One region of the Amycolatopsis sp. NBC_01307 genome, then DNA from elsewhere that is predicted to be linked to it. Evidence: predicted binding sites of a transcription regulator. Region 1 holds the regulator's gene; the other holds the start of a gene.
The links. The regulator HspR, encoded in region 1, represses chaperone genes until heat shock. The targets are predictions, from matches to a motif close to ANNTTGAGTNNNNNNNACTCAANNT.

Region 1 (3,409 bases):
CGGGGCTTGAAAGCCGTGAAGGCCTCTCGGAGTCATGGAGTCGTTGCAACACCGCCCAGCGAAGGGTGGAACTGCGATGACACGGGTACGAACCCATCGGTGGCTACCACGCTCGGCGCAGCTGCTGTTCTGGCAGCAGATCCGGGCAGGCCTGACCGCGAAACCGGCCGCGCAAGCGGCCGGTTTCGCCCCCGCCACAGGCGGGCGGCTGTTCCGCCAAGCTGGCGGGGTGATCAGCAACGCACCCCACCAGCCCGGGCCGGTCCGGCTGACCATCGCCGAGCGGGAAGAGATCGCCTGTCTGAAAGCCGCAGGTCACGGCCCACGCGCCATCGGCAGAACGATCGACCGGCCGGCCTCGACAGTGTCACGGGAGCTGGCCCGCAACACCGGCCTGACCGGCCACTACCGGGCCAGCAGTGCCCAGCACGCGGCCGAGGAACGCGCGAAACGACCCAAACCGGCGAAGCTGCGCGCCGATCCGGCGTTGCGGGCGGCGGTGCAGGACGGGCTGACCCGGAAGTGGTCGCCGCGGCAGATCTCCGAGAGACTGGTGCTGGACTTTCCCGACCGGCCGGAGATGCGGGTGTCGCACGAGACGATCTATCAGTCGCTGTATGTGCAGGGCCGGGGCGCGTTGCGCCGGGAACTGACCGCGGCACTGCGGACCGGGCGGGCGTTGCGGATGCCGCGGCGGCAGGCCCAGACCCGGCGGGAACGCCCGTCGGGCGGGATCCAGGACATGGTCAACATTTCCGAGCGGCTAGGCCGAGGCCGCCGACCGTGCGGTGCCGGGGCATTGGGAAGGCGACCTGATCCTGGGCCAGGACAATCGGTCCGCGATCGGGACGCTGGTGGAACGCTCGACCCGGTTCGTGATGCTGCTGCACCTGCCCCACGGGCGGGACGCAGCCACCGTCGCCGCGGCGATGACCGAGATGATCCAGACGTTGCCGCCGCTGCTGCTGGGCTCGCTGACCTGGGATCAGGGCAAAGAAATGGCCCATCACCGGAAGATCACCCTGGACACGGGGTTGCAGATCTACTTCTGCGATCCGCATTCGCCCTGGCAGCGCGGCAGCAACGAGAACACCAACGGTCTGCTCCGGCAGTACTTTCCCAAAGGCACCGACCTGTCCCAGCACAGCGCGGATGATCTGGTGCGGGTGGCGGAGGAGCTGAACGGGCGGCCTCGGGAGACCCTCGGCTGGCGGACACCAACCGAGGCCCTCACGAAGCTACTGTCAGATCAACAAACACCAGGTGTTGCAACCACTGCGTGAATCCGCCCCTCCTTACCGGCTTTAAGAGCCGGTAAGGAGGCCTTCACGGACCTTGCGGACTAACGGCGCTTGGGGCGCCAGACCACCATCGCGGTCTGCTGGTTCATCGGGACCAGGTCCCGGCGGTAGGAAGCGTGCGCCGCCGCCGCGGCCTGCTCCCCGGCGGCGTACGCCGCGGCCAGTTCCTCGGTGATCTCCGACAGCCTCGCCCGCAGCGCGTCGACCTGGTTCTCCAGCTCGATGATGCGCTTGATGCCGGCCAGGTTCACGCCGTCTTCCTGCGACAGCCGCTGGACCTCGCGCAGCAGCGCGATGTCCCGCATCGAGTAGCGGCGCCCGCCACCGGAGGTGCGGCCCGGCGACACCAGGCCCTGCCGGTCGTAGGTGCGCAACGTCTGCGCGTGCATCCCCGCCAGCTGGGCCGCCACCGAGATGACGAACACCGGGGTCTCTTCGTCCCCCTCCGGGGGAATCCCGCCGAACATCCCACTCACCTGCCTTCGAGCAGCTCAGTGATCTCCGGCCGGGGGTCGTGCCCGGCCATCGCCTCGGCGTACGACTGCAGAGCCTCGCGCGCCTTGTCGTCCAGTTTGGCGGGAATCGCCGCTTGCAGGGTGACGAGCAGGTCACCTTGCGCACCGTCGCGCTTCGCGATGCCCTTGCCGCGCACGCGCAGCACCCGCCCGCTCGCCGTGCCCGGGGGCACCTTGAGCGAGACCTTGCCCTCGAGGGTCGGCACCGTGATCGTGGTGCCGAGCGTGAGCTCGGTGAAGTCCACCGGCACCGCGATCGTCAGGTCGAGCGCCTTGCGCCCGAACAACGCGTGCGGAGCCACGTGCACCCGGACGTACAGATCGCCCGCCTGCGCGCCACCCCGGCCCGGCTCACCCTGACCGGCCAGCCGGATGCGCTGGTCGTCGTCGACGCCCGGCGGGATCCGGACGGTCAGCGTGCGGGTCCGCGTGCTGATGCCTTCGCCGCCGCACTCGGGGCACGGATCGTCGATGATCTGCCCGCGGCCGCGGCAGTCGCGGCACGGCTCCGAGAACGCGAACGCGCCCTGGCTCCGGCTGACCAGGCCCGACCCACTGCAGGTCGGGCAGGTCCGCGGCGACGTGCCCGGCTTCGCGCCGTTGCCGCCGCACGTCGAACACGTCGCCGGGCTCGACAGCCGCAGCGGCAGGGTCGCGCCCTTGACCGCCTCGGTGAAGTCGATCCGGACGTCCGTCTCGACGTCGGCACCGCGTTGCGGCCGGTTCGCCGTCGCGCCGGCCGAAGACCGGCCGCGGCCGAACAGCCCGCCGAGGATGTCGCCGAGCCCGCCCATCCCGCCCTGCTGGCCCGCACCCGCGCCGGCCTGGCCGAAGATGTCGCCCATGTCGAAGCCGCCGGAACCGCCGCCGGTGGGGAAGTTGAACCCGCCACCACCCGAGCCGCCGAACAGGCGCCGCGCCTCGTCGTACTCCTTGCGCTTGCTCGCGTCGGAGAGCACGCCGTAGGCCTCGGAGACCGACTTGAACTTCTGCTCCGCCTGCGCGTTGCCGGCGTTCGCGTCCGGGTGGTTCTCCTTGGCCAGCTTGCGGTAGGCCTTCTTGATCTCGTCCGCCGTGGCGTCGGAGGAGACGCCCAGTTCCCGGTAGAAGTCCTTACCGATCCATTCCCGAGCACTCATCGGGCGCCTCCTCCTTCCGCTGGAACCGGATACTGCTTACTGCTGCTGCTCATCGAGTCCGCTGTCGAGCGGCAGCTCGCCACCGACCGGCGGGTCCACCGGGGCCGCGCCGGGCTCGTGGTCGGTCACGCCGACCAGCGCCGCCCGCAGCACGCGGTCGCCGAAGCGGTAGCCGCGGCGCATGACCACGGTGACCGTCGGGCCCGCCACGTCCGGCGAGGTGTTGTGCTGCACGGCTTCGTGCACGCTCGGGTCGAAGGGCTCGCCCTCGCTGCCGAACGACTCGAGCCCCGCGCGCTGCAGACCGCTGATCAGCTTGTCGCCGACGGCCTTGAACGCCCCGGTGAGGTCACCGTGCTGGTCGGCCCGCTCGAGGTCGTCGAGCAGCGGCAGCAGGTCGTTGACCACCGTCGCCTTCGCGCCGATCACGACCGCTTCGCGGTCACGCTCGACG
Region 2 (3,409 bases), 910 kb from region 1:
CGTCGGACAGGTCCAGCTCGACCTCGAGGTAGTGGTCGCGGAACGTGTGGTTCTGTTCCGGGTCCAGCACTTCGAGCAGCGCCGCGGTCGGGTCGCCGCGGTAGTCGGCGCCGATCTTGTCGATCTCGTCGAGCAGCACGACCGGGTTCATCGAGCCGGCTTCCTTGATGGCGCGGACGATCCGGCCGGGTAGCGCGCCGACGTAGGTGCGGCGGTGGCCGCGGATCTCCGCCTCGTCGCGGATGCCGCCGAGGGCGACCCGGACGAACTTGCGGCCCATGGCCTTCGCGACGGACTCACCCAGCGACGTCTTGCCGACCCCGGGAGGGCCCGCGAGGGCGAGCACCGCGCCGGAACGACGTCCGCCGACCGGGCCGAGACCCGACTCCGCGCGACGCTTCCGGACGGCCAAGTACTCGATGATGCGTTCCTTGACGTCGTCCAGGCCCGCGTGGTCCGCGTCCAAGACGGCACGCGCGGCCGCGATGTCGTAGACGTCCTCGGTGCGCTCGTTCCAGGGCAGCTCCAGGACGGTGTCCAGCCAGGTGCGGATCCAGCCGCCCTCGGGGGACTGCTCGGACGTCCGGTCCAGCTTGTCCACCTCGGCCAGCGCGGCCTTCTTCACGGCGTCGGGCAGCTCGGCGCCTTCGACGCGGGCGCGGTAGTCCGTGTCGTCGGTGCTGCCGTCGAGCTCGCCCAGCTCCTTGCGGATCGCTTCGAGCTGGCGGCGCAGCAGGAACTCCTTCTGCTGCTTCTCCATGCCTTCGGAGACGTCCTTGCGGATCGTGTCGGTGACCTCGAGCTCGGCCAGGTGCTCCTTGCTCCACTCGAGCGCCTTCTCCAGGCGGGCGGTGACGTCGAGCGTGGTGAGCAGCTCGACCTTCTGGTCGGTGTCCAGGTACGGCGCGTTGCCGGACAGGTCGGCGACCGCGGACGGGTCCTCGACCTGCTGGACGGCGTCGATCAGCTGCCAGCCGCCGCGCTGCTGGAGGATCGAGATGACGACGGCCTTGTACTCGGCCGCGAGCTTCGCGGTCTGGTCGCCGGTGGTTTCGGGGGCGTCCTCGGCGTGCACCCAGCGGGCGGCACCGGGGCCGTCGGCCATCCGGCCGACGAGCGCGCGGGCGGTGCCGCGCAGCAGGACGGCGGCCTTGCCACCGGGCACGCGCCCGATGCGCTCGACGGTCGCGACGGTGCCGTACTCGGCGTACTCACCGTGGACGCGCGGCACGATCAGGACTTCGGCCTTGGCGGTGCCGGTCGACCGGATGCCGGGGAAGGACGCCTGGCTGGGCGTGCCGGCTTGGGCGGACTCCACCGCGGCCCGCGTCTCGGTGTCGGTGAGGTCGAGCGGGACGACCATGCCCGGCAGCACGACGTCGTCATCGAGCGGGAGCACGGGCAGGAGGCGGGTGTCGGACATGTGCACTCCTCGGGTAGTTGAGTCTGCCTTGCTCAACTCTCCGATGGGTGTGTTTGTTTCCGATGGTGCGTTCGCCCACAGCGATCAGGGAAAGCGCAGGTCAGAGGCTTGGGCGGCGTGCGACCGCGCACCAGGCGAAGGGCCGCGTCTCCAGATCCAGCACCGTCGGACGCTCGTCGGGGCGCCAGTCCGGCAACGATGTCATCCCCGGCGGCAAGAGCGGCCAGCCGCCGAACCAGGGGAGCAGTTCTTCCGCCGTGCGCAGCCACGCGGGGTTCGTCGTGGCGCGGTAGGCGTCGATGAATCGTTTCACCTCGGCCGCGCGGGCCGGTGGGGCGTCGTCGCGGCAGGTGCCGTGCGTCAGCGCCAGCCAGCTGCCCGGCGCCAGCTTCGCGCGGTACGTCGCCATCAGGCCGTCGGGGTCGTCGGACGGGCCGACGAAGTGCATCACCGTGATCATCAGCAGGCACACCGGCCGCGACCAGTCGATCAGGTCCGACACGACGTCGTCCGCGAAGATCTCCACGGGCCGACGGATGTCGCGCTCGACCAGGCCCGCCCAGTCCGTCGCGTCTTCCTTCTCCAGGATCAGCCGGGAATGCGCGGCCGCCACCGGCTCGTAGTCGACGTAGACCACCGACGCGCGTTCGCCGTCGGGCAGCAGCTCCCGGACGATCTCGTGCACGTTGCCCGCGGTGGGCACACCGGAGCCGAGGTCGACGAACTGGCGGACGCCGGCGTCCATCGCGGCCGAGACGACGCGGTTCATGAACGCCCGGTTCTGCCGCGAGATCGGCCGGATCAGCGGCCACACCTTCTCCACGCGGCGGCCGAACTCGCGGTCGACCGCCCAGTGGTGGTTGCCGCCGAGGTACCAGTCGTAGACGCGCGCGGCGGACGGCTTCTCCGTGTCCACCCCGGCGGGTGCGATCGGCGCGTTTTCGCTCATCCGAGCGGCTTCTCCGCGATACCGCACCACGCGTACGGGCGGGCTTCGGCTTCCAGGACGTTCAGCTTCCGGTCGGGCCGCCAGTCCGGCAGGTGCACGACGCCCGGTTCCAGGATCGGCCAGTCGCCGAACAGCGGCACGATCTCCTCGCGGGTGCGCAGCCACACCGGGTTGCTCGTCTTCCGGTACTGCTCGACGAACCACCTCAGCCCGGCCAGCGACTCGCCTTCGCCGTCACCCTCGCTCATCTGCGAGATCGCCAGCCAGCTGCCCGGCGCGAGCGCGTCGCGGTACGCCTTGAGCAGGCCGTGCGGGTCGTCGTCCGGGCCGACGAAGTGCAGCACCGCCATCATCAGCACGCAGGCCGGCTTCGAGAAGTCGATGAGCCGCTTCGTCTCTTCGGCGCGCAGCACGGCTTTGGCGTCGCGCATGTCGGCCTGGACGATGCCGGCCCAGTCGGTCGCCGCCTCCTCTTCGAGGATGAGCGTCGCGTGGGCGACGGCTACCGGCTCGTAGTCGACGTAGACGACCGTCGCGTCGTGCTCGTCCGGCAGCTCGGCCTCGACGACCTCGTGGACGTTGCCGGCCGTGGGGACACCGGAGCCGAGGTCGACGAACTGGCGGATCCCGGCCTTGAGCGCCGCGCGCACGGCGCGGTTCATGAACTCGCGGTTCTGCTTGGAGCCGGGGCGCACGAGCGGCCACTGCTGTTCGACGCGCCGCCCGAACTCGCGGTCCACGGCCCAGTTCTGGGTACCGCCGAGGTACCAGTCGTAGATCCGGGCCGCGGACGGCTTCTCCGTGTCGACGCCCTCGGGTGCTCTGGGCGCGGCGTCCCGCTCGTTCACTTCGGCTCCCCATCCCTCGAGTCCTGGCGCCAGCCTATAAGGACGGAGTGCGACCGGTAATCCGCCAGTAGTTCACCGAACGGCTGGGCGACGCTGCCAATACGTCCACAGCGGCCGGTAGCCCTGGGCGTACCAGAACGGCGTCGAAAGCGGGTTCGCCGCGGCGTGGTGCAGCAGGACGACGTCGGT

Region 2: the regulator HspR is predicted to act here: its motif matches at 1,438-1,462, upstream of lon (endopeptidase La).

The regions. Positions count from the first base shown of each region.
Region 1 is NZ_CP108403.1:8,435,436-8,438,844, forward strand. It holds partial or broken gene OG439_RS37295 (IS30 family transposase) at 77-1,283, shown strand; gene OG439_RS37300 (heat shock protein transcriptional repressor HspR) at 1,343-1,768, opposite strand; gene dnaJ (molecular chaperone DnaJ) at 1,774-2,955, opposite strand; gene grpE (nucleotide exchange factor GrpE) at 2,992-3,409, opposite strand, start outside.
Region 2 is NZ_CP108403.1:9,347,675-9,351,083, forward strand. It holds gene lon (endopeptidase La) at 1-1,423, opposite strand, end outside; gene OG439_RS41870 (SAM-dependent methyltransferase) at 1,524-2,372, opposite strand; gene OG439_RS41875 (SAM-dependent methyltransferase) at 2,369-3,220, opposite strand; gene OG439_RS41880 (GNAT family N-acetyltransferase) at 3,293-3,409, opposite strand, start outside.